DNA from 2 places in the Priestia sp. YIM B13489 genome. Region 1 is predicted to be linked to the other one. Evidence: riboswitches for the same ligand, from Rfam matches in the RefSeq annotation. Region 1 holds a riboswitch; the other holds the start of a gene.
What was found. Region 1 has a riboswitch for cobalamin ahead of ACFX4W_RS18455 (ABC transporter substrate-binding protein). Riboswitches for the same ligand answer to the same signal wherever they lie in the genome.
Positions count from the first base shown of each region.

Region 2: it holds a riboswitch for cobalamin, as region 1 does, so the genes downstream of both, ACFX4W_RS15910 (ribonucleoside-diphosphate reductase subunit alpha) here and ACFX4W_RS18455 (ABC transporter substrate-binding protein) in region 1, are expected to answer to the same signal.

Region 1 is NZ_JBHZOQ010000053.1:2,479,551-2,483,708, forward strand. Features, by position in the region: gene ACFX4W_RS18445 (YpjP family protein) at 25-627, shown strand; gene ACFX4W_RS18450 (thioredoxin family protein) at 816-1,130, shown strand; cobalamin riboswitch at 1,221-1,353, shown strand; gene ACFX4W_RS18455 (ABC transporter substrate-binding protein) at 1,612-2,571, shown strand; gene ACFX4W_RS18460 (adenosylcobinamide amidohydrolase) at 2,660-3,268, shown strand; gene cbiB (adenosylcobinamide-phosphate synthase CbiB) at 3,273-4,158, shown strand, end outside.
Region 2 is NZ_JBHZOQ010000053.1:1,982,479-1,986,636, forward strand. Features, by position in the region: gene menC (o-succinylbenzoate synthase) at 1-811, shown strand, start outside; cobalamin riboswitch at 1,091-1,276, shown strand; gene ACFX4W_RS15910 (ribonucleoside-diphosphate reductase subunit alpha) at 1,410-3,653, shown strand; gene ACFX4W_RS15915 (ribonucleotide-diphosphate reductase subunit beta) at 3,670-4,158, shown strand, end outside.

The DNA.
Region 1 (4,158 bases):
AAAGATGAGAAAGGAAAGATACGAATGCCTAGATGGATAAAAAGAATGCTAGTTGTATTTATTACAGTATTTACATTTGGGCTTGTCACTCCACCAGAATATTTATACGTTGATGATGCAAAAGCGGACAAGCAACATAAAGCAGGGTATGTAAGAGAAACAACTCCTGTCACAGCTGTTATAGAAGATATTCATTTGCCATATGAAGAACCAAAATATGAAGACGTTTCATCATTTGTTACGTATGCAATGGAATCAGCTGAAAAACAGTCAGTGGAAAAATTCGGAACAAAAATTGGACCTGTCATTGAAGATGAATTTCGTCAAGCAGTGTTACCTAAAATTGAAGAAGTGCTGACCGACATTGGCACTGAACGTGAACAGTCAATTCAGAATCTCGAGATAAGCGAGCATCCTGCTGCTGGCTACGGTGAAAAGATTTTCCATGTATATGACCGGGAAACCGGTCAGGACTTAATACGATTTCATGTACGGCGTGAAAATCCTCCAAAAGATGGATACTGGTTTAATTTTCACTATCATGCGGCTGCAGATAATTTTCAGAAGCATTATGATTTAGGGAAAATTTATTGGAACCGAAACATGCCGCCTAAATGGTTTAGCTGATAATAGACACAACATTCTGCGATTTCGAAATGTTAGCTTTTTTAAGCTAGCATTTTTTTACGTCTAAAACCGTTAGGGTCTAAATAAGCTGAAACATTAGCACAACGATAAAAAAATCGTTTATAATGAAGTCAGACTTCTTACCATAGAATAGTGAGAAGGAACGAATAGATGCTGGAGGTAACACAATGAAACAATTTACGGAAGAAAAACAATTTCGCGAACAAATTAAGAACGAAACACTAAGCGTTGGGATTTTTACGACAACGTGGTGTCCTGATTGCAAACGTTTGGATATGTTCATTGATGAAATCGTTGATGAAAACACAGATAAAGCATGGTTTAAAATTGACAAGGATGAGTTTGAAGAACTTTCTGCTGAAAACAATGTAATGGGTATTCCTTCTCTTCTTGTATATAAAAACGGTGAAAAAATTGCACACTTGCACAGTGCAAATGCTAAAACGCCTGAAGCGGTCCGTGAATTTTTAGCAACTCTTTAATCCCTTAAGCTGCGAGAGCATTCTCGCAGCTTTTTTTGTGAGAATGGCTATTTCCATTTTTCCATGAGTGGGGTATACTAGGACAAGTGAATAATCGTAAAGCAATAAGGTCTCAATTTAAAGATTGAGTGAAAAGGGAAGTCTGGTGAAAAACCAGCGCGGTCCCGCCACTGTAAGCGCTTTGTGCGTAAGTCAGGAGACCTGCCTTATTGTTAGCTGTGAAACCTTCGAGGAAGGGTGAAGCAGGGTAATGAACATACATATCAAGTATAGTGAACGGATTCTTTTCCTGCTTATCTTGACGTTACCTGCTTTGCTTTCAATTGAAAGTAAAGCTTTTTTATTTTGAAGCTGCCGGCGAGCAGTATACATAGTCAAAGCGGAAAAACGGGATAGCGCTGCTTTTTGCATGATCATTTGCTTTTTCTTTAACGTGGAGGTTTCGTATTCACAATGAACAATATATAGGGGGAGTATTTAGATGAAAAAATGGCTTTCGTATTCCATTATTGCACTGTTAGTCATCGTACTTGCTGCATGCGGTGCAGGCAGCCAAAGCAACAGTGATAAAAAAACGAAGCAAGATACGGCACAAACGTCACAAGCTGCATTTCCAGTGAAGGTAAAAGACGCGCGTGATAAAGAAATTACGTTGAAAAAACAGCCTAAGAAAATTGTTTCCTTAATGCCAAGTAATACGGAGATTGTATATGCCCTTGGCCTTGAAAAAGAATTAGTCGGTGTTACAAGCAACGATGATTATCCTAAAAGCGTAAAGAAAAAAGCGCAGGTAGGAGATATGAACGTTAATGCGGAAAAAGTTATTGCTTTAAATCCTGATTTAGTGCTGGCACACGCTTCAAGTATGGGCGTTTCGGATGAAGTATTTAAACAAATTGAAAGTGCGGGTATTCCGGTATTTGTTGTAAAAGATTCAACAACGTTTGATACGGTTTATGATTCTATTACGCAAATCGGTAAATTAACAGGTAAAACAAAAGAAGCTAATCAAACAATTAAAGACATGAAAGAAAAAGTAGCTTCAATTGAGAAAAAAGCAAAAACGATTTCAAAAGAAGATCGTAAAAAAGTATGGATAGAGGTATCAGGAGCTCCTGAGATTTATACAACAGGAAAAGGTACGTTCATGAACGAAATGCTTACTATGATCGGTGCTGATAACGTAGCAGCTAGTGAAAAAGGTTGGGTTAAGTTTTCTGAAGAGCAAGTTGTTAAGTTAAACCCTGACGTTATTATCGCAACGTATGATGCAGACAAAAATGAGATTATGAAGCGTCCCGCTTGGAGCAGCATGACTGCTGTAAAAGAGGGTAACATCGAGAAGGTTGATCAAAACAAAATCAATCGCTTAGGACCTCGTATTGTAGATGGCTTAGAGGACTTAGCAAAAGCAGTATACCCTGAGGTGTACAATAAATAAGAAGAGGGACCATATTCCAGTTCGAATTGAAAAGGGGATTGGTCCCTTTTCACATCTTAAAATTGAAGAAAGGCCTGAGCTTTTAATCATGAAAACCGAGACTTCTTATAAAACATACAGCTCAGGGGTTTTAGGAACAGGCATTACGGAAACGGACACCTTTTACAATCGATTTGTTCACAAAGACTATTATTCAGATACTCCTTCTTTGGAGTATGAGCAATATTTGATGAAAGAAAATGTGCGCCATGAGCAAATCGTAGGGTTGATGACAGCCGTGTGGTTAAAAGAAAGAGCGGTTTACTGTTATGAAGGCTACGGAGTAAGAGTAGCTTCCGTGATAACGGCTGGAGTAGGAAACGCAGTAGATATTACAGCTGACGAAGCTGTCCCGTTCTATTCCTCTCCTGGTACAATTAATATGTTTTTTTTCGTGGAAGGTACGCTTACGGATGCAGCGTTTTTACAGCTTTTTATTGCGGCCACAGAAGCTAAAACAAAAACGCTGTCACAGCTGGGTGTCATAGATCCGGCTACAAAGACGATTGCTACGGGAACATCTACGGACAGCATCTCAGTTGCAGCGTCTCAGCAAGGATCATTATATGAATATGCAGGCTCTATGACCGCTTTAGGGCAAGCGGTAGCCAAGCTGGTGAAAATAAGCTTAGAGCAGGGACTTAAGGGAAAGAGGTGAAGAAATGAGTATTACACAAGCGATAATTGCACACATGACGGCCATGACGATTGCTTTACTAATTGACCGAATTATAGGCGATCCCGAAAATTGGCCGCATCCCGTTCGCTGGTTTGGCAAATGGATTTATTGGATAGATTCTAGATTAAATAAAGGTGCAGGAAAACGATTCAAAGGATTGCTTCTTGTGATAAGTATGGCTGTGCTCGCAGGAGTTGTTCCCTTTTTGTTCCTCCATGCTTTGTACGGAGTTCATTTTATAGCAGGTGTTTTAGTAGAGAGCGTAATGATTGCGACTACTATATCCACTCGTTCTTTAAGCGAAGCTGCTTATAAGGTACAAAAGCCGCTTCAGCTAGGAGATATGGAGAAAGCTAGATATGAAGTAAGTATGATTGTGGGACGAGATACAGATCGTTTGTCAGAAGGAGAAATTGCCAGAGCGACGGTAGAGACCGTGGCTGAAAATACAAGTGATGGTATTACAGCTCCGCTTTTTTATGCATTTATAGGAGGAGGAGCCCTAGCCTTTTTTTACCGAGCTATTAACACATGTGATTCGATGGTTGGGTACAAAAATGACCGCTACTTTCTGTTCGGCTACTTTAGTGCAAAAACCGATGACGTATTAAACTATATTCCGAGTCGGTTAACTGCAGTGGTGATGACGGCTGTTAATGTAGCAAAAAGCCAGTATTCTCTTGGGCATGTAACGAGTTTGATTAAGCGTGATGCTAAGAAGCATCCCAGCCCAAATAGCGGATACGGGGAAAGCGCAGTGGCTGCTCTGTTAGGTATTCAACTCGGCGGGCTTAATACATATAAAGGCATAGAATCTAATCGTGCAAAAATGGGTGAACCACTCATTCCTCTGCAAGCCGGTCATATTG
Region 2 (4,158 bases), 500 kb from region 1:
CATGGCTAAAGCAGCTTTGGACTGTGCTGTATGGGATTTGTATGCAAAGCGGCAAAATAAGCCGTTATCTGAAGTAATTGGCGGAGTAAGGTCTGCTGTAGAAGCTGGAGTGGTAGTTGGCTTAAATGACATTTCCGTAATGAAAGAACAAATAAAGACTTACATGAAAGATGGCTATAAGCGCTTTAAAGTGAAAATTAAGCCGGGTGCTGACTATGAGCTACTGAAACAAATTCGAGATGAATTTCCAAGCATTCCTCTTATGGCTGATGCCAATTCAGCTTATACGTTAAGCGATAGTGATTCATTGAAGAAACTAGATGAATTGAATTTAATGATGATCGAACAGCCGTTAAGTTCTGATGATATCCTTGATCATCGATTGTTACAAAAGCAAATAAAGACGCCGATTTGCTTAGATGAAAGTATTGTGAGCTATGAAGATGCACGTCATGCAATCGAACAAGAAAGCTGTAAGATTATCAATGTGAAAATCGGGCGAGTTGGCGGAATGTCCGTAGCAAAGCAAATTCATAATTTATGCGCCCAGCATGGTGTAAAACTTTGGGTTGGAGGAATGTTAGAAGCAGGGATTTCACGAGCTCATAACATTGCCCTTGCCACACTGCCTTCTTTCACGATACCAGGTGATATTTCTGCGTCGTCTCGCTATTGGGAAAAAGATATTATTAAGCCCGAAGTAGAGGTAGAAGCCGGAGTAATAAAGGTGAAGGGAAAACCGGGGATAGGATACGATATTGATAAAAAGTTTATCAAAACAATCACAGCATTTGAAAAAGAATACAAATAATTAACAACCGTTTTTTGATGAAAAACGGTTTTTTTATTGAGGTTGTCAATGTTTAGTAGAAAAATAGGACAAATTTTTTAAAAAGAGCACATTGTTCCATCAAGCGTGTCAAAACATGTTATGATGGAATAGTTTGATGAAAAAAGTCGAAGAGTTTTATCGTAAAAAACAAAATTATTTTTGAAAATAGGTTGATAGTTTTCTAAGTTGTCCTATATAATGTGTTTATAACATAACACAATATGTTGTTTTGAAATCCATAATAAAATACTATATTTTGTGTTTTCCAGTGAAAAAGGTGTCTGATAAAAAGACTTAAAAGGGAATTTGGTGAAAATCCAAAGCTGTCCCCGCAACTGTGAATGCTGATGAAATAAGGAAATCCACTGTGAGTAAACATCATGGGAAGGCCTTAAAGTAAAAAGAAGCATAAGTCAGGAGACCTGCCTTTTTTATGTCGTTTTATCTTCTTCGGGAGGTGAGAGGGTAGAGCGAGGATTGAGAAAAGACTTAGTGTCTTCTTCTATCTTCGTTCTATTCGCTCACCGAGGTACGGTGAGCGATTTTTTATTTTGAAGTGAAGAGAGGAGCCATATTTATGGTGAATACATTAAAGCCTACAATTCTACATGAATTAACTGCATATATTGAACGTTTAAAAAAAGAATTTACGCAGCTTGATTTTTCTTTGTATGAGGAAAAGGTTATTCAAACTGTTACAGTAAAGGAAAATATGACGGACGAAAAGGTTGCAAACGTCCTAATTTTGGCAGCCTTAGAGCGTATTTCAATGGAAGAACCCGATTGGACGTACGTAGCGGCAGACGTCTACTTAAACGAACTATATCGAAAAGCAGCGGACAACCGAGGTTACGATAAAAAAGAGAAGTACGGTTCGTTTTATCAGCTTATTCAAGAACTAACAAAAATCGGCATTTATAATAAGCAGCTATTAAAAACATATACAGAAGAAGAAATTAATGAAATTGCTTCAGTCATTATTCCTGAACGCGATCGTTTATTTACATACATTGGATTGTTGACATTAGCAGATCGCTATTTAGCGACATCACATGATAAGCGCGTATACGAATTACCGCAAGAACGTTTTCTTATCATTGCTATGACGCTGATGTCTCAAGAAAAGAAAGAAAATCGAACAGCATTAGTAAAAGAAGCGTATTGGGCGCTTTCTAGTCTATATATGACGGTTGCCACACCAACACTTTCAAACGCAGGAAAGAGCTACGGACAGCTATCTAGCTGCTTTATTGATACGATTGATGACAGCTTACGCGGTATTTATGATAGCAATACAGATTTGGCCACGCTTAGTAAAAATGGAGGCGGAATTGGTGTCTACCTCGGTCATATTAGAAGCCGAGGAAGTGATATAAAAGGTTTTAAAGGCGTATCATCAGGAACAATTCCATGGATGAAACAGCTAAATAATACGGCTGTAAGTGTCGATCAGCTAGGTCAACGACAAGGAGCTATTGCCGTATATTTAGACGTATGGCACAAAGACATCTTTTCATTCTTAGACGCGCGTTTGAACAATGGTGACGAACGTCAGCGCACGCATGATTTATTCACTGGCGTATGTTTGCCAGATTTGTTTATGGAAAAAGTAGAGGCACGTGAAGACTGGCACTTATTCGATCCTCACGAAGTTCGTACGCTGATGGGCTACTCGTTAGAAGATTTTTATGATGAAGAAGAAGGCAGCGGTTCGTTCCGCACTCGTTACGCTGAGTGTGTAAATAATGAACAGCTTTCAAGAGAAACAGTACCTGCTATTGAAATCTTCAAGCGTATTATGCTTTCCCAGCTTGAAACCGGAACGCCTTATATGTTTTATCGTGATACGGTTAACCGAGCTAATCAAAACCGCCACGAGGGCATGATCTACTGCAGCAACTTATGTACAGAAATTACGCAAAACCAAAGCACAACGGTCGTAACAGAGGAAATTACAGAAGACGGAAAAATTATTATTACAAAGAATCCGGGCGATTTTGTTGTATGTAATCTTTCTTCTATCAACTTAGCGAGAGCCGTAACTGAAGGTGTGCTTGAACGTTTAATTCCAATTCAAGTACGCATGCTTGATAACGTTATTGAGTTAAATGATTTGCCAGTACTTCAAGCAAAACTAACAAACCAAAAGTACCGCGCAGTAGGACTTGGCACATTTGGTTGGAACCATCTGCTTGCCTTAAAGAAAATAGCATGGGAAACAGATGAAGCGGTAGCATATTGCGATGAATTGTACGAGCAAATTGCTTACTTAACCGTACAGGCAAGCATGAACTTAGCTAAAGAAAAAGGTGCATATCCATTATTTAAAGGCTCAGATTTTGAGTCAGGCGCTTATTTTGAAACACGTAAATACACAAGCGAAGCGTGGAGTGAACTGCGTAACGAAGTTCAAAGCAATGGGATAAGAAATGGCTACTTAATGGCTGTAGCACCTAATTCATCAACATCTATTATCGCGGGTTCTACTGCAAGTATTGATCCGATTTTCCGTAAGTTTTATTCAGAGGAAAAGAAAAACTATAAAATCCCGGTGACGGCACCAGATTTATCACCAGCAACAAACTGGTATTATAAGTCCGTTTATTTAATTGATCAGCACTGGAGCATTAAGCAAAACTCCAAGCGCCAGCGCCATATTGATCAATCCATTTCATTCAACTTATATGTGCAAAATGATATCCGAGCAAAAGAGCTGCTGGATCTTCATATGACGGCATGGAAAGAAAAGTTAAAAACGACCTACTACGTACGTTCAACATCAAGTGAAGTCATTGAAGAATGTGAAAGCTGTCATAGTTAAAAGGAGTGAATAATTGATGACAAGCATGTTAAAACGAGAATTAATGAACGAAACAGCTCCGAACCGTTCGACAGGAATCATTAACGGCAAGAGCTCAAATATTCTAAACTGGGATGACGTCCGATTTTCATGGGCGTTCCCTAAATACAAACGTATGCTAGCTAACTTTTGGACGCCGTTTGAAATTAATATGGGTCAAGATATTAAGCAGTTCCCTCAGTTAACGGCTGACGAACAAGAGAGCTTTTTGAAAATTATTGGCTTGCTGGCGCTACTGGACAGTATTCAATCAGATTATGCTAGCAAAGTAGCTGACTATGTAACCGATTCTTCGATTAATGCTCTAATGATTATTTTAGCGCAGCAAGAAGTGGTTCATAATCATTCGTATTCATATGTTTTATCAAGTCTTGTACCAAAAGGAAAACAAGATGAAGTATTTGAATACTGGCGCACAGACGAAAAGCTTCGCGCTCGAAATGACTTTATTACAAACGGATATAAA